Regions from separate parts of the Variovorax boronicumulans genome, predicted to be linked through region 1. Evidence: predicted binding sites of a transcription regulator. Region 1 holds the regulator's gene; each other region holds the start of a gene.

Region 1 (4,128 bases):
GTGCGCATGGGGCGCGACACAAAATCTAAGAACCTTCCGAGGACACCATGAGACTTATTTTGCTGGGCGCGCCCGGAGCAGGCAAAGGCACGCAAGCGACCTTCATCTGCCAGAAATACGGCATTCCCCAAATCTCGACCGGCGACATGTTGCGCGCCGCCGTCAAGGCAGGCACCCCCCTCGGGCTGCAGGCCAAGACGATCATGGATTCGGGTGCACTGGTCAGCGACGACCTGATCATCAACCTCGTGAAGGAACGCATCGCGCAGCCCGACTGCAACGGCGGTTTCCTGTTCGACGGCTTCCCGCGCACCATTCCGCAGGCCGACGCCATGAAGGCGGCCGGCGTGAAGCTCGACTACGTGCTCGAGATCGACGTGCCCTTCGGCGACATCATCGAACGCATGAGCGGCCGCCGCTCGCACCCGGCATCGGGCCGCACCTACCACGTCAAATTCAATCCGCCGAAGGTGGAAGGCAAGGATGACGTGACCGGTGAAGAGCTGATCCAGCGCGAAGACGACAAGGAAGAGACCGTGCGCAAGCGGCTCGACGTCTACAGCCAGCAGACCCGTCCGCTGGTCGACTATTACTCGGCCTGGGCCAAGACCGACCCGGCCGCCGCGCCGAAGTACCGCGCCATCCAGGGCGTGGGCACGGTCGACGAGATCACGCAGCGCGCGCTTGCCGCACTGAACAGCTGATTCAGCGGCTGATTCGTCAGCCTCTTTCTCCTAGCCGCCCTCCGCCTCCGGCAGGGCGGCCACTCCCAACAGTTCCAGCACCAGCGCGACCCGCGCCTTCACCGGCGTGAGTGCGCCCGCGTCCCGCAGCCCGTCACCGGGTTTCGGCAGGATGCGTCCGTTCGCACAGCGTGTGGCGCGCAACACCACCAAGCCGCTGTCCTGCGCCTTCAGCGCTGCAGCTTCCAGCGCGTGGTGCACGGTGCCGTTGCCGGTCGTGGCCACGACCAGTCCGCGCAAGGGCTCAGCCAACGGGAGCAGCAGCGCCTCCACGATCGCACCGCTCGCGCCCGCGTGGCTCATGACGATCTCGACGCGGGGCCACGGCTTCGATACCGCCTCCAGCCGCGCCGCATCGAACGGCGCGCCCTGCGGCCACGCACGCACGCGCCGCACTTCGCCCTCCTCCACATAGCCGACCGGCCCCGCATCGCCCGACGCGAAGGCATCGAGACGGTAGGTGTGCACCTTCTGCACATCGAGGCCGCTGTGGATCGTGCCCGCGCACACCACGGTCACGCCCTGCGCGCCGGGCGTCGCGGCCACCACGAGCGCGTCGCGCACGTTCTGCGGGCCATCAGGCGACAGCGCCGTCGCCGGACGCATCGCACACGTCAGCACCACCGGCTTGGCGGGCGCCAGCACGGCGTACAGGAAGAAGGCGGTTTCCTCCAGCGTGTCGGTGCCGTGCGTGACCACGATGCCCGCCACGTCGGGCTGCGCCAGCCAGTGCACACAGCGCGCGGCCAGCTGGCGCCAGGTGTCGGCGTCCATGTCCTTGCTGTCGAGCTGCGCGACCTGCTCCGCCACCAGCGCCACGCCGGCCGGCGCCTCGATGCCGCCCAGCAGGTCCGCCACGCCCACCTGTCCGGCGGTGTAGCCGATGTTGTCGCCGCTGCTGGCGGCCTTGCCGGCAATGGTGCCGCCGGTGCCCAGCACGACCACGCGGCGCGTCCCGGACAAAGAGGAATGAGTCATGGCTTGTCAACTTTTGAAAACTGGTTAAAAATACAGGTACTGGATATCTAGCCAGTGCCGCAAGGAAACCACTATGCAGTTCGCAGTGAAGCTTACCGCCCGCCAGCAGCAGATCCTGGACCTGATCCAGGCCGCCATCGCACGCACCGGTGCGCCGCCTACGCGCGCCGAAATCGCCAACGAGCTGGGCTTCAAGTCGGCCAACGCCGCCGAGGAGCACCTGCAGGCCCTGGCCCGCAAGGGAGTGATCGAACTCGTCAGCGGCACCTCGCGCGGCATCCGCCTCAAGGGCGATGCGCTGCGCTCGCTCCACGAAACGCGCCACCGCGAAGGCAGCCAGTTCTCGCTTTCGCTGCCCGGCATGGCCCAGCTCGCGCTGCCGCTCATCGGCCGTGTCGCGGCGGGTTCGCCCATCCTCGCGCAAGAGCACGTCGACCAGACCTACTACGTCGAGAACACGCTGTTCCAGCGCCAGCCCGACTACCTGCTCAAGGTGCGCGGCATGTCGATGCGCGACGCCGGCATCATGGACGGCGACCTGCTCGCCGTGCAGGCCACGAAGGAAGCGCGCAACGGCCAGATCGTGGTGGCCCGCCTGGGCGAAGAAGTCACCGTGAAGCGCCTGAAGCGCAACAAGCAGGTGATCGAGCTGCACGCCGAGAACCCCGACTACCCGACCATCATCGTCCAGCCCGGCGAGCCCTTCGAAATCGAAGGCCTCGCGGTCGGCCTCATCCGCAACACGATGCTGATGTAGGCCCCGGGCCTGCTGCCCACAAGCAGCACCTCATCCGGCCGCGACAGGTGGCGGGCGTATGGCGCGAAGTCGCCATCACCCTGTCGTGGCCGATTCAAGAAATCCTGCCTGTGTTCAACCTCATACTTTTTTGGAGTTCACATGGGAATCGCCCTCCTCGCCATCGCCGACCTCTGGTCGCCCCTGCAATCGCTGGCCACCCGCTGGATGCCCGCTCGTCGCCCGTCGCACGGTGACAGCAGCGACACAGCCGCCGGCCTGCGCTACGTGGCCATCCGCCCCGCCTGCACGGCGCGCCCCGCTGGCGGCTCCGCGCCTGCCAGTTCGCCATCCGCCGCCGCAGCGCCCGCCCGTCCGCTGCGCGTGGTCCGCGTGGTCGACCGCCAAGGCACGCAGCGCGGCTGCGCCAACCGGGTCGTGATTTCCGGCCGCATGGCCGACGTGTGCGCCGAACTCGACCGGCTCGCCGCATTGGAAGCCGCGGAAACAGGCAGCGGCACGCCCCGCCCCAGCCACCTGCACTGAGAAAGTGCAAACGAACCCGCCGTGCCTGCGCGCCCCGCACGCGCACGGCGGATTCACCCCCAACGGCCTGAAACAGGCCTTCCGGCCGCCATCTGGCACCGGGTATCCAAACGTTCACACGTGCGACGTGCCGATGCTGCGAGGCACAATGGCATGCCATGAACATTGTGATCCTCGACGACTACCAGGACGCCGTGCGCAAGCTGCAGTGCGCTGCCAAGCTGGACGCTTACGCCGCCAAGGTCTACACCAACACGGTCAAGGGCATCGGCCAACTGTCGGTTCGCCTCAAGGATGCGGACGTCATCGTGCTCATCCGCGAGCGCAGCCAGATCTCCCGCCAGCTCATCGAGAAGCTGCCCAAGCTCAAGCTGATTTCCCAGACCGGGCGCGTCGGCGGCCACATCGACGTCACGGCCTGCACCGAACGCGGTGTGGCGGTGGCCGAGGGCTCAGGCTCGCCGCAGGCGCCCGCCGAACTCACCTGGGCGCTGATCATGGCGGCCATGCGCCGCCTGCCGCAGTACATCAGCAACCTCAAGCACGGGGCCTGGCAGCAGTCGGGCCTCAAGTCGGCGTCGATGCCTCCGAATTTCGGCATGGGCTCGGTGCTCAAGGGCAAGACGCTGTGCATCTGGGGCTACGGCCGCATCGGCCAGCTGGTGGCCCGCTACGGGCAGGCCTTCGGCATGCAGGTCGTGATCTGGGGCCGCGAGGCCAGCTGCGCCAAGGCGCGCTCCGACGGCTTCCAGGTGGCACAGAACCGCCACGAATTCTTTGCGGCCGCCGACGTGCTGTCGGTGCACCTGCGGCTCAACGAGGACACCCAGGGCCTCGTCAAGCTCGAAGACCTCTCGCGCATGAAGCCGACGGCGCTGTTCGTCAACACCTCGCGCGCCGAGCTGGTGGAAGCCGATGCCCTGCTGGCCGCGCTCAACCGCGGCCGCCCCGGGCTGGCGGCCATCGACGTGTTCGAGAGCGAACCGCCGCTGCAGGGCCATGCGCTGCTGCGCCTGGAGAACTGCATCTGCACGCCGCACATCGGCTACGTCGAGCAGGAAAGCTACGAAAGCTACTTCGGCCAGGCGTTCGACAACGTCGTGAGCTTCATCAAGGGCAACCCCA
Region 2 (4,128 bases), on a different contig from region 1:
GATCGGCCAGTGCACGCTCTCGGGCACCGTCGCCCTGGCGCAGCCCGGCTCGGCCAAGAACATGTACAGCCTCACGCTGAAGGCCGTGAATGCCGCCACGGCCAGCACCAACGATTGCAAGCTCACCCCCGCCGCCACCGGCAGCTATGCCGGGCCGGCCATCATCGGGCTGGTGCCGGCGGGCGTGTACGACAGCAACGGCTACTTCCGCAGCCTCATGTTCCTGATCCGTTCGAACACCGGCGCCACGCTGCTCGTCAACCTGCGCAAGCAGCCCTGACGGCATTTCGCGCGGGCAGGGCACGCTCAACCGGGAATCTTCTCGAGGCAGTAGCCCAGCCCGCGCACCGTCGCGATGCGCACCGGTCCCTTCTCGATCTTCTTGCGCAGGCGGTGGATGTAGACCTCGATGGCGTTGATGCTCACCTCTTCGCCCCATTCGCACAGCCGGTCCACCAGCTGGTCCTTGCTGACCAGCCGGCCGGCGCGCTGCAGCAGCACCTCGAGCAGGCCCAGTTCGCGCGCCGACAGCTCGATCATCTTGCCGTCGATGGTCGCCACCCGGCCGGCCTGGTCGTAGACCAGCGGGCCGTGGCGGATCGCGTTGCTGGTGGCGCCCATGCCGCGCCGCGTGAGGGCGCGCACGCGCGCCTCGAGCTCCTGCAGGCTGAAGGGCTTGGCCATGTAGTCGTCGGCGCCGTGGTCCAGGCCCTTGACGCGCTCTTCCACGCTGTCGGCCGCCGTGAGCACCAGCACCGGCAGCTGCGAGCCGCGTGCGCGCAGGCGCTTGAGGATCTCGATGCCGTGCAGGCTGGGCAGCCCGAGGTCGAGGATCAGCAGGTCGAACTCGCTGTGGGTCATGAGCGCGGTGTCGGCCTGCGAGCCGTTGGCCACATGATCGACCGCCGCGCCCGAGGTGCGCAGGCTGCGCAGCAGGGCATCGGCCAGCACCTGGTCGTCTTCGGCAATCAGTATTCGCATGAGCCACCTCCGGCGGATTCAGGCGCCATGCCGGCGCAGTTCACATTTGTCTCAACGCGAGTCTAGCCCGCTGTATAGGCTTCGAGTCCGATGGTTACCACGGTGGCGATCTCGTCGCCCACGCTGGCGCGGAACTCGCGCTCGGTCTGCGTCACGGCGCGGCGGAAGGCGTCCAGCCAGGCCAGCCCGTCGGCCGTGAACAGCACGCGCCGCGCGCGCGCGTCGAGCGGGTCGGGCCCGCGCGTGACCAGCCCCCAGGCCTCGCACTGGTCGACCAGCGTGCCCATGGCCTGCTTGGTCATGCCGGCGCGCTCGGCCAGCTCGGTCAGGCGCGAGCCCTCGCGCGCCAGGTGCCGCGTGATGTGGATGTGCGCCGCGCTCACCTGCGCGCGCGCCGCCAGGTTGGACAGCGCCAGCGGCACGTCGATGTCGTGCGCCATGAGCGCCAGCACACGCTCGTCGAAGCGGCGCATCGCATGGCCCAGCAGGCGGCCCAGGTGGGTCTGGCGCCAGGCGTCGGGATCGGTGGGAAAGGCGGAGTCGGCCATGGCCTCAGATGGTAAGGCAAACTGACTTTAAAGTGGGTTTGCGAAACGTCATGAGCCCCTACACTACTGTTCAAGCATCCAGCCTGTGGTTAAAAGCAGATGGATGAACCCCGACACAAACCGTTGATATTCAAGGAGATTTCCACATGGACGCAGTCGTCAAGGGCGCAAGCATCTCGGTCGCCAACAGTGAAAAGGCCAAGGCCCTGCAGGCCGCGCTGGCCCAGATCGAAAAGCAGTTCGGCAAGGGCACGATCATGCGCCTGGGCGAAGGCGAGGCGCTGGAAGACATCCAGGTGGTGTCCACCGGCTCGCTGGGCCTGGACATCGCCCTGGGCGTCGGCGGCCTGCCCCGTGGCCGCGTCGTTGAAATCTACGGCCCGGAATCCTCGGGCAAGACCACGCTCACGCTGCAGGTGATTGCCTCCATGCAGAAGCAGGCCGGCACCTGCGCCTTCGTCGACGCCGAGCACGCGCTCGACGTGCAGTACGCCCAGAAGCTCGGCGTGAACCTGTCCGACCTGCTGATCAGCCAGCCCGACACCGGCGAGCAGGCCCTGGAAATCGTCGACTCGCTGGTGCGCTCGGGCGCCGTCGACCTGATCGTGGTCGACTCGGTGGCCGCGCTCACGCCCAAGGCCGAAATCGAAGGCGAAATGGGCGACTCGCTGCCCGGCCTGCAGGCCCGCCTGATGAGCCAGGCGCTGCGCAAGCTCACGGCCACGATCAAGAAGACCAACTGCATGGTCATCTTCATCAACCAGATCCGCATGAAGATCGGCGTGATGTTCGGCTCGCCCGAAACCACCACCGGCGGCAACGCGCTGAAGTTCTACGCCTCGGTGCGCCTGGACATCCGCCGCATCGGCACCATCAAGAAGGGCGACGAGGCCATCGGCAACGAAACCAAGGTGAAGGTGGTGAAGAACAAGGTGTCGCCCCCGTTCAAGACGGCCGAGTTCGACATCCTGTTCGGCGAAGGCATCAGCCGCGAGGGCGAGATCATCGACATGGGCGTGAACGCCAAGATCATCGACAAGTCGGGTGCCTGGTACGCCTACAACGGCGAGAAGATCGGCCAGGGCCGCGACAACGCCCGCGAATTCCTGCGCGAGAACCCCGACCTGTCGCGCGAGATCGAGAACAAGGTGCGCGAGTCGCTAGGCATTCCGCTGCTCGCGGCCGACGCCGGCACCGAACCCGAGAAGGCCGAGAAGCCCGCCAAGGCCTCGAAGTCCGACAAGGCGGCGGAGTAAGTTCGAGATAAGCGGCCTTCGCGCAGTGCGTGGGCCGCGTGAGCGACCCACCACCCCCGAATGGCCTTCAGTGCCCCCTCCCTCAAAGGCCGCGCCCTGCGCCTCCTGAGCCAGCGCGAGCATTCGCGCGCGGAGCTGGAGCGCAAGCTCGCGAAGCACGAGGAAGAGCCCGGCACGCTGGCGAAGGCGCTCGACGAGCTGGCAGCCAAGGACTTCATCAGCGAGCCACGCGTGGTCGCCTCGGTGCTGCACCAGCGCGCCGCCCGTTCGGGCGCGTTGCGCGTGAAGCAGGAGCTGCAGGCCAAGGGCATCGCGCCCGAAGCCATCGCGCAGGCGGTGGCCGGCTTGCAGGAGACCGAAGTCGAGCGCGCCACGGCCCTGTGGCGCCGCCGCTTCGACGCGCCACCCGCCGATGCGAAGGAGCGCGCGAAACAGATGCGATTCCTGATGGCGCGCGGTTTCTCGGGCGCCGTCGTGTCCAAGGTGCTCAGGAGCGACTTCGATGACCCAAGCGACGACCCCAACGGCGAATGAAGGCGACGCGGCCTTGTCCCGCGTCATCACGCAGCGCGTGCAGTGCGAATGGCGCGACGCCTATGCGCTCGCGTCCGATCCGAAGCGGCTGCCCGACTGGGCCAGCGGCCTCGCGAAGAGTGCGCTGGTGCCGCACGGCGACCACTGGATCGTGCGCACGCCCGAAAGCGGCGAGGCCCGCATGCGCTTTGCGCCGCCCAACGACCTGGGCGTGCTCGACCACTGGGTGGCGCCCGAAGGCGTGCCCGAGGTCTACCTGCCGTTTCGCGTGATCGGCGTGGCGCCTGGCGTGTGCGAGCTGCAGTTCACGCTGCTGCGCCAGCCGCACATGGACGACGCGGCCTTTGCGCGCGATGCCGGATGGATCGCGCGCGACCTGCAGGCCCTGCGCCGCCTGCTCAAGGCGGGCTGAGCCCGGCCTGGCTTACTCGGTGGCCGTGACGTCGTCGGCCAGCGGGTTCTCGGCCTTGTACGCGGCGATGTCGCGCACGTTCTTCTGCACCGCCACCGCGCCGAACAGGCTCAGCAGGAAGGCCATGGCGTAGAAGCCCTTCTCGCTGGCGGCCAGCGAGGCGTTGAACAGGCCCACGGCCAGCAGGCCCACCGACAGCAGCAGCGAGACCCAGCACAGGCCGAAGTAGATGCCGGTGACCGAGATGCCCTCGAGCCGGTCGCGCACCGTCTTTTGCAGCGACACGGCCGAGAACAGGCCGTACATGAGGATGGTGAAGTAGTAGCCCTTCTCGTTGAGCTGCATCGCGGCATTCCACAGCCCGAGCAGGTACACGATGGCGCCGATGATCAGCGCG
Region 3 (4,128 bases), 430 kb from region 1:
AGCCGATATCGCCGGCCCAGGCGGGCAGCGGCTTGTCGCGCAGGCGCCGCAGCAGGCCACCGCCGCCGAAGGGCATGTTGACGATCACCGCCACGCCGCGCTCGGCCGCGAGCGGCAGCAGGCGCTGTTCGGCATCGCGCGCATCGAGCGAGTAGTTGATCTGCACAAAGTCGAGCTGCTCGGCGCGCAGCACGGCCTCGACCTCGTCGTAGGCCGAGGCGGTGTAGTGGGTGATGCCGATGTAGCGCACGCGGCCTTTGTCTTTCCAGCCGCGCAGCGTGGCGAGGTGGGTGCGCCAGTCGACGAGGTTGTGCACCTGCATCAGGTCGATCTGCTGCGTGCGAAGCCGAGTGAACGACTGTTCCATCTGCGCGATGCCGGCTTCGCGGCCCGAGGTCCAGACCTTGGTCGCGAGGAAGGGCCTGGCGCCCGGCTTCGCGGCGGCCAGCAGTTCGCCGGTGGTTTCCTCGGAGCGGCCGTACATCGGCGAGCTGTCGATCACCGTGCCGCCGGCCGCGAAGAGCGCATCGAGCACGCCGGGCAGGCGCCTGTATTCGTCGGTGCCGGGGCGCTGGTCGAAGCCGATCCAGGTGCCGCAGCCGACGACCGGCAGGGCTTCCTTCGTGGAGGGAATGGGGCGGGTGGTCATCTGCATCGCGGGCCTGCCGGGTTGCTGCTGGGCGAAGGAGGGGAGCGCGGCACCCGCGCACAGGGCTGCGCCCAGTCGGAGCAACCGGGCGCGCGTCAGGGCGTAAGGGTGTGCGTTCGTGAGGGGCGTTGTCACGAACGAAATTCTGCGCCCGCCATGCCGGCGGGCGGAAGGGCTCAGCGCAGGTAGCGCCCGTCGGCCTTGAGCATCGAGAGCTCGGAGAAGGTCAGCCCGCGGTGCTCGCCGGGCCGGTACGACACGGCGATGCCGCCGAGGTCCAGCGTCTTGAACGACTCCAGGCCCTTCTGCAGCGACTCGGGCGTCGGGTTGGCGCCCGCGCGCTTCAGGCCTTCGACCATGACCTTGGCCGTGACGTAGCCCTCCAGGCTCGCGTAGCTGAACTCGGTCATGCCGATCTTCTTCATCGCCGCCTGGTACTCGGCGATGACGGGCATCGCGCTGTTCCACGGGTAGGGCACGACCTGCGAGATGACCACGCCGGCCGCATCCTTCCTGATGTCCTGGAAGAGCTTTTGCCCATTCAGGAAGGAGAACGAATAGAAGGCCGTCTCGCCGCCGGTCGCGCGGTAGGCCGCGATGAACTTCGCCGCCACGTCGTTGGTGGCCGACAGCACCACGGCCTTGGGCTTGAGCTTGGCCAGCTCGGCGGCGCGCTCGGCCGCGTCGGAGCCGTCGTTCTTGATGGCCACGCTGCCGACCATCTTGTCGCCGCGTTCGGCGATGAACTTCTGCGTGCTTTCCATCGCCGAGCGCGCGCCGGGGTTGTCGTTGTGCGCGAAGGCGATGCGCGACAGGCCGATGGTGAACAGGTGGTTCACGATGCGGCTGTATTCCTCGTCGAAGCTGATGCGCACCGGAAAGCCGAACTCGCTGAACTTCACCACCGGACCCGCGCCCGTGTAGGGGCCGACGACGGGAATCTTCAGCTCGTTGGCCGCCTTCAGCGCACCGACCGCCGACGAGGTGCCGATGGGCATCAGCACGCCCACGGCGCCGTCGCGCGCGAAGGTCTTGACGTTTTCTGCGCCCTTGGCGGGGTCGTAGGCGTCGTCGAGCTGGCGCAGCTCGACCGGGCGGCCGTTGACGCCGCCGCTCGCGTTCAGCGCGGTGAACATGGCACGGATGCCCACCAGCGGCTCGGTCGACAGCGACGCGAGCGGGCCGGTCTGCACGTAGGTCTGGCCGATCAGGAGCGGCTTGGCGGGCTGGGCCGAGGCAGGCGCCCCTGCGAAGACGAGGGCGGCGAGGGCCAGAAACCGCAGGTGAATCTTTTTGTGTCTCATGGTCACTAATTGTTAATAAACCGATCTTAAGGCGCGGGCCTTCGCAGGTAAATCGATCGCTGGTTGCGACCCGGGGAATACTGTATAAAAATACAGTTAACAACTGCAATCATGGGCCTCCCTTTCCTCGACTCCTTTTCCACCGCCGCGGGCCGCGGCGTCTGGCACGCCGACGAACTCGGCCTGGCCGACGCGCAGGTCGTGGCCACCGGGCATGCCGCGCTCGACGCCGAGCTGCCCGGCGGCGGCTGGCCCGTGGGCGCGATGACGGAGCTGCTGCAGGCCACGCCCGAAGCCCATGTCTGGCGCCTGCTGCTGCCCGCGCTGGCGCAGGCCGTGGAAGCGCGCGGCGGGCCGGTGGTGCTGGTCGGCGCGCCCTACGAACCCTGCGGCACCGCGCTGGCGGCGCAGGGCTTGCCGGTGGAGGCGCTGATGTGCGTGCGCAGCGACGCCCCGGCCGCGCGCCTGTGGGCCTGCGAGCAGGCGCTGCGCTGCGCCGAGATCGCCGCCGTCGTCGCCTGGCTGCCGCAGGCCCGCGTGGGCGAGCTACGGCGGCTGCAGCTGGCCGCCGCACAGCACGAGGTGCTGCTGTTCGTGTGCCGGCCCGAGTCGGTGGCGCTGTCGGCCTCGCCCGCGCGGCTGCGCCTGCGTGCCGAACGCTGCGCGGACGATCCGGCGCAGATCGCGCTGCACCTGCTCAAGCGCCGGGGCCCGCCGCTGGCCGCGCCGGTGCGGGTGCCGGCGCGCAATGCCCGCATGAGCGCGCTGCTGGCCGCCGCCCGCGTGCGGCGCCAGCTGCGCCTGCAGCCGCCCGTGGCGCCGGCCGCGGCGCCGTCGGCCACGGTGGTGCGCATCGACGCATGGAAAGGAGGCCCGGATGCACTGGATCGCCTTGCAGTGGTCGTCTGAGTCCGAAGAAGCCGACGCCCCCGACATGCCTCCGCCCGAAGCCCTGGGCTGGTGGGCGCTGCAGTTCACGCCGCACGTCGCCTGGCAGGACGAGGCGCTGATGCTCGAGGTCTCGGCCTGCGAACGCCTGTGGGGCGGTCGCGCGCCGCTGATGCGCCAGCTGCTGGCCCTCAACCCCGCGCCCGACGCGCGCATGCGCGGCGCGCAGGGCGCCACCAGCCTGATCGCGCTGGCGCGGTTGCGCCTGTTCGCGCGCAACGAGCACCGGCCCGCCGAGGTGCCGGCCGGCCTGCCGCTGGACACGCTGACGGCCGCGCAGGGCCACCTCGATCTGCTCGCGCGCCTGGGCTGCCGCACCTGGGGCGAGGTGGCGGCGCTGCCGCGCGGCGGGCTGGCGCGGCGCTTCGGCGCCGGGCTGCGCGAGGCGCTCGACATCGCCTGGGGCCTGCGCCCCGAAACCCACGCCTGGCTCACGCTGCCCGACGTGTTCGAGCAGAAGCTCGAACTGCCCGCGCTGGCCGAGACCGGGCCCGAACTCATGTGGTCGGCCAACCGCCTGCTGTCGGCGCTGCAGATCTGGCTGCGCGCCTGCCAGCGCGGCGCGCGTGCGCTCGAGCTGCAATGGACGCTCGACCTGCGGCGCCTCAACGGCGTGACCCTGCCGCCGCACCAGCAACTCACCGTGCGCACGGCAGAGCCCACGCAGGACATGGCGCACCTGCGCCGCCTGCTGTCCGAAAAACTCGCGCTCACCACGCTGGCCGCGCCCGCGAGCTGGCTGAAGCTGCGCACGCTCGAAACCGATCCGCTGGCCGGCGCCAGCACCAGCTTCCTGCCGGAAGACAACCGCAAGGGCGACAAGCTGCACGAGATGGTCGAACGGCTCAGCGTGCGGCTCGGCGCCGACCAGGTGGTGGTGCCGCTCGCGCAGGCCGACCACCGGCCCGAGCGCCAGCAGCGGTGGCGGCCCGCGTTGCAGAAAGAGAAAACGCCGGTACCCGACAAGGCCCGCAAGAACGCCGCCTCGCAGCCCGATGCGATCTACCCGCCCTGGCTGCTGCCCGAGCCCTTGCGGCTCGAGATGGACGGCGAGCGCCCGTGCTACTGCGGGCCGCTGCGCAAGCTGGTCGGGCCGCAGCGCGTCGAGGCCGGCTGGTGGGGCGGCGAGGAAGACGGCGGCCAGCCCGCGATGCGCGACTACTACGTGGCCGAAAGCCCCGAGGCCGGCCTGGTGTGGATCTTTCGCGAGCGGCCCGCCACGCGCTT
Region 4 (4,128 bases), on a different contig from region 1:
GCCATGCGCCCGCGCGGGTTCTGCGCGAAACGCAGCACCGCGAGCAGGTCCTTCACGTGCGAGGCCTCGAGGAACTTGAGCCCGCCGAACTTCACGAACGGGATGTTGCGCCGCGCCAGTTCCAGCTCGAGCGCCGCGCTGTGCGACGAGGTGCGAAACAGCACCGCCTGCGACTTCAGCGCCAGCCCGCCCTCGCGGTGCGCCAGGATCCTGTCGGCCACCCAGCGCGCCTGCCCGGCCTCGTCGGGCACGAGCACCAGCACCGGCTTGCCGGCCGAGGGCTTGTCGGTCCAGAGCGTCTTGGCGTGCCGCTCGGCGGCCTGCGCGATGACGCGGTTCGACACGTCGAGGATCGGCTGCGTCGAGCGGTAGTTGCGCTCCAGCGTGACGATGCGTGCCTCTTGCGAGAACTGCGAGGGAAAGTCGAGGATGTTGCGCACCGTCGCGCCGCGGAACGAGTAGATCGACTGCGCGTCGTCGCCCACCACCGTCACGCCGCGCCCATCGGGCTTCATCGCGCGCAGGATCTCGGCCTGCAGCAGGTTGGTGTCCTGGTACTCGTCGACCAGCACGTGGTCGAAGCGCGCGCCGACGTGCGCGGCCAGCGCGGGCTCGGCGACCATCTCGGCCCAATAGAGCAGCAGGTCGTCGTAGTCGAGCACGTTCTGCTGCTGCTTGGCCTCGACGTAGGCGCCGAACAGCGTCTTGAGCTGCGCCTCCCACTCGGCGCACCAGGGAAAGCTGTCCTTCAGCACGGCGGCCAGCGGCGCGCGCGTGTTCACGCAGCGCGAGTAGATCGACAGGCAGGTGCCCTTGCGCGGGAAGCGGTTGACCGTGGAGGACAGGCCCAGCTCGTGTCGCACCAGCCCCATGAGGTCTTCGGCGTCGCCGCGGTCGTGGATGGTGAAGTTCTCGTCCAGCCCGATCTGCGCGGCGTACTCGCGCAGCAGCCGCGCCCCGATGCCGTGGAAGGTGCCGGCCCACGGCAGCGCGGGCGGGCGCTCCGACTTCAGGCCCAGCACGCGCGCCAGCACCTGGCCCGCGCGGCGCTCCATTTCCTGCGCGGCGCGGCGCGAGAAGGTGAGCAGCAGCAGCCGCTGCGGATCGACCCCGTCGGCGATCAGGTGCGCCACGCGGTGCGCCAGCGTGCTGGTCTTGCCCGAGCCCGCGCCGGCGATCACGAGCAGCGGCCGGTGGTCGGCGCCGACTGCCGTGCCCACGCCGTGCTCGACCGCCGCGCGCTGGTCGTCGTTGAGCGCGGCGAGCGCCGCGGCCAGGCGCTCGGCTTGCGTCTTCGGGGGGGTGGAAAGAACGGGGGACGCAGGGGTCTGCATGAGCACGACTTTACTGTATGTCCGTCCAGTCCACGCGCCTTGTGCCCCAGTGGCCGGTGACATAATCGCGCCTCGCTGCAACCGGAGACTCCCCATGGAAACCGCCCCGTCTCGGCAGCTTTCAACTCCCATCCGACGCCGCGCATGATGTACTGACGCCGGGTCTGCGGGAATTGAAAGCGCCCCTCCCTCGCCCATCGTTCAGTCATCCCCGGGAGTGAGCCCATGCTCAACATCTTTACGCTCGCCAACGGCCGCCTCGTCCAGGAAGAGATCGAGTCGCTCGAAGAGCTCTCCAAGTTCCAGCCGATCTGGGTCGACCTCGAGTCGCCCACGCTCGAGGAAAAGCGCTGGATCAAGCAGTACTACGGCCTCTCGATTCCCGAAGACGCGATGGACGAGGACATCGAGGAATCGGCGCGCTTCTACGAGGAAGACAACGGCGAGCTGCACATCCGCTCCGACTTCTTGATCGACGACGACGAAGACCCGCGCACGGTGCGCGTCGCCTTCATCCTCAACCAGCACAACACCGACCTGCGCAGCCGCGGCGTGCTGTTCTCGATCCACGACGAAGACGTGCCCGTGTTCCGCCTGCTGCGCATGCGCGCACGCCGCGCGCCGGGACTGATCGAAGACGCCAAGGAAGTGATGCTCAAGCTCTTCGACGCCGACGCCGAATACTCGGCCGACACGCTGGAGAACATCTACGACGAGCTCGAGGTGGCGGGCAAGAAAGTGCTGTCGGGCAACGTCAGCGACGAGCTGGCCGGCGAGGTGCTCGGCGCCATCGCGCGGCAGGAAGACTTGAACGGCCGCATCCGCCGCAATGTGATGGACACGCGCCGCGCCGTGAGCTTCATGATGCGCAGCAAGATGCTCAACGCCGAGCAGTTCGAAGAGGCGCGACAGATCCTGCGCGACATCGAATCGCTGGACAACCACACGGCCTTCCTCTTCGACAAGATCAACTTCCTGATGGATGCGACCGTCGGTTTCATCAACATCAACCAGAACAAGACCATCAAGATCTTCTCGGTGGCCAGCGTCGCGCTGCTGCCGCCCACGCTGATCGCGAGCATCTACGGCATGAACTTCAAGTTCATGCCCGAGCTCGACTGGGCCATGGGCTACCCCTACGCCATCGCACTGATGGCCGCGAGCGCGCTGGTGCCGATGTGGTACTTCCGCCGGCGCGGCTGGCTCAAGTAGTCGCTGTACTGGGTGCTAGAGTGGCTGCCGGCAGGCAGCTGACCTGGAGAGCCCCGTGCGCAGACTTCGTTTCCTCACCAACCGCCACCGCGCGCCGTCGACGAACACCGCGCTCGGACTGCTGCTGGCCTTCAACGCCGGCGCCATCAATGCGGGCGGCTTCCTCGTGCTGCACATGTACACCTCGCACATGAGCGGCTTCGCCTCGCAGCTGGCGGACGGCATGGTGCTGGGCAACCTCACGCTGCTGCTGAACGCGCTGGGCGCGATCCTGGCGTTCGTGAGCGGCGCCGCGGTCTGCGCGGTGTTGGTGAACTGGGCGCGGCAGCACCGGCTCCATGGCGTGTATGCGCTGCCGCTGCTGCTGGAGGCCGCGCTGATGTTCCCGTTCGGGCTCGCCGGCGCCATCACGCTGACCTGGGCCACGCCGTTCGCGGTGCCGCTCACGGTGCTGCTGCTGTCGTTCATCATGGGCCTGCAGAACGCCGTGGCGTCGAAGACCTCGGGCGGCAGCACACGCACCACCCACATGACCGGCAACATCACCGACGTAGGGATTGAGCTGGGCAAGATGCTCTACTGGAACCGGCGCGCACCGTCCACGCCGCTGCCAGTGCGCCACGACCGCAGCCGGCTGCGCCGCTGCGGCGGCCTGGTCGCCATGTTCGTGCTCGGCGGGGCCGTGGGTGCGCTGGGCTTCAAGCACGTGGGCTTCATCTGCGTCGTGCCGCTGGCTGCGCTGCTGCTGGCGCTGTCGATCCCGCCGCTGCTGCGCGACCTGCCGCAGCTGCGCCGGCTCGCGCCGTAGGCGGGTTCTTCAGGCCGCGTCGCGCGGCAGGGCGGCGAGCCAGGCGTCGACCAGCGCGAGGCTGTAGCGGCTCGCCACCTCGGCCACGAAGCGCGTGAAGTCGCCGTGCGCGGCGTCGTCGGCGCGGTCCGAGATGGTTCGCAGCGCCGCGAAGGGCACGCCGTAGTCGTGGCAGGCCTGCGCCATGGCCGCTCCCTCCATCTCGACGGCGAGCGCGTCGGGCAGCGAGCGCTGCAGGGTCCCACACTCCGCGGAGGTCGACACGAAACGGTCGCCGCTGATCAGCAAGCCGCGATGCACCTTCGGCGACCGCAGATGGAACTCATCGACAGCCTTCTGCCCCACCAGGCCCACCGGATCGCGCAGCGTGCCTTCGGCCACCGCCGCCAGCGCATCGCCGATGGCCGCATCGGCCGCGAAGCGCGAACGCCCCATCAGCGGCACCTCGTATTTCGGAAAGATCGGCGAGGCGTCCATGTCGTGCTGCAGCAGCTCGGTCGCCACGACCACGTCGCCGACATTCACGCCCGGTGCCAGCCCGCCCGCCACGCCCGTGAACACGATCGCCCGCACGCCGAAGCGCTCGAGCAGCACCGTGGCCGTGACCGCCGCCGCGACCTTGCCGATGCGCGACAGCACCGCGACCACGGGCTGGCCCTGCAGGTGGCCGACCCAGAAGTCGCGGCCGGCCACGCGCACGCGCTGCTCGTCGGGCATGCGCGCGAGGAGCGCACTCAGCTCCTCGTGCATGGCCGCGACGATGGCGATGGGCGC

Evidence for each region. Region 1 encodes LexA, which represses DNA repair genes until DNA is damaged. Its sites were predicted from a motif close to ACTGTATNNNNATACAGT; they were not measured.
Region 2: the regulator LexA is predicted to act here: its motif matches at 1,595-1,612, upstream of recA (recombinase RecA).
Region 3: the regulator LexA is predicted to act here: its motif matches at 2,033-2,050, upstream of imuA (translesion DNA synthesis-associated protein ImuA).
Region 4: the regulator LexA is predicted to act here: its motif matches at 1,347-1,364, upstream of VHAB30_RS23635 (ATP-dependent helicase).

Annotation. Positions count from the first base shown of each region.
Region 1 is NZ_BKDH01000001.1:2,443,859-2,447,986, forward strand. Features, by position in the region: gene adk (adenylate kinase) at 48-704, shown strand; gene VHAB30_RS11170 (asparaginase) at 735-1,721, opposite strand; gene lexA (transcriptional repressor LexA) at 1,795-2,478, shown strand; gene VHAB30_RS11180 (hypothetical protein) at 2,620-3,003, shown strand; gene VHAB30_RS11185 (D-2-hydroxyacid dehydrogenase family protein) at 3,162-4,128, shown strand, end outside.
Region 2 is NZ_BKDH01000004.1:304,533-308,660, forward strand. Features, by position in the region: gene VHAB30_RS26460 (hypothetical protein) at 1-280, shown strand, start outside; gene VHAB30_RS26465 (response regulator transcription factor) at 307-981, opposite strand; gene VHAB30_RS26470 (MarR family winged helix-turn-helix transcriptional regulator) at 1,044-1,529, opposite strand; gene recA (recombinase RecA) at 1,676-2,785, shown strand; gene recX (recombination regulator RecX) at 2,846-3,319, shown strand; gene VHAB30_RS26485 (SRPBCC family protein) at 3,333-3,731, shown strand; gene yiaA (inner membrane protein YiaA) at 3,744-4,128, opposite strand, start outside.
Region 3 is NZ_BKDH01000001.1:2,876,891-2,881,018, reverse strand. Features, by position in the region: gene VHAB30_RS13210 (aldo/keto reductase) at 1-748, opposite strand, end outside; gene VHAB30_RS13205 (ABC transporter substrate-binding protein) at 826-1,953, opposite strand; gene imuA (translesion DNA synthesis-associated protein ImuA) at 2,065-2,862, shown strand; gene VHAB30_RS13195 (Y-family DNA polymerase) at 2,831-4,128, shown strand, end outside.
Region 4 is NZ_BKDH01000003.1:205,634-209,761, forward strand. Features, by position in the region: gene VHAB30_RS23635 (ATP-dependent helicase) at 1-1,334, opposite strand, end outside; gene corA (magnesium/cobalt transporter CorA) at 1,560-2,546, shown strand; gene VHAB30_RS23645 (YoaK family protein) at 2,602-3,354, shown strand; gene VHAB30_RS23650 (5'-methylthioadenosine/adenosylhomocysteine nucleosidase) at 3,364-4,104, opposite strand.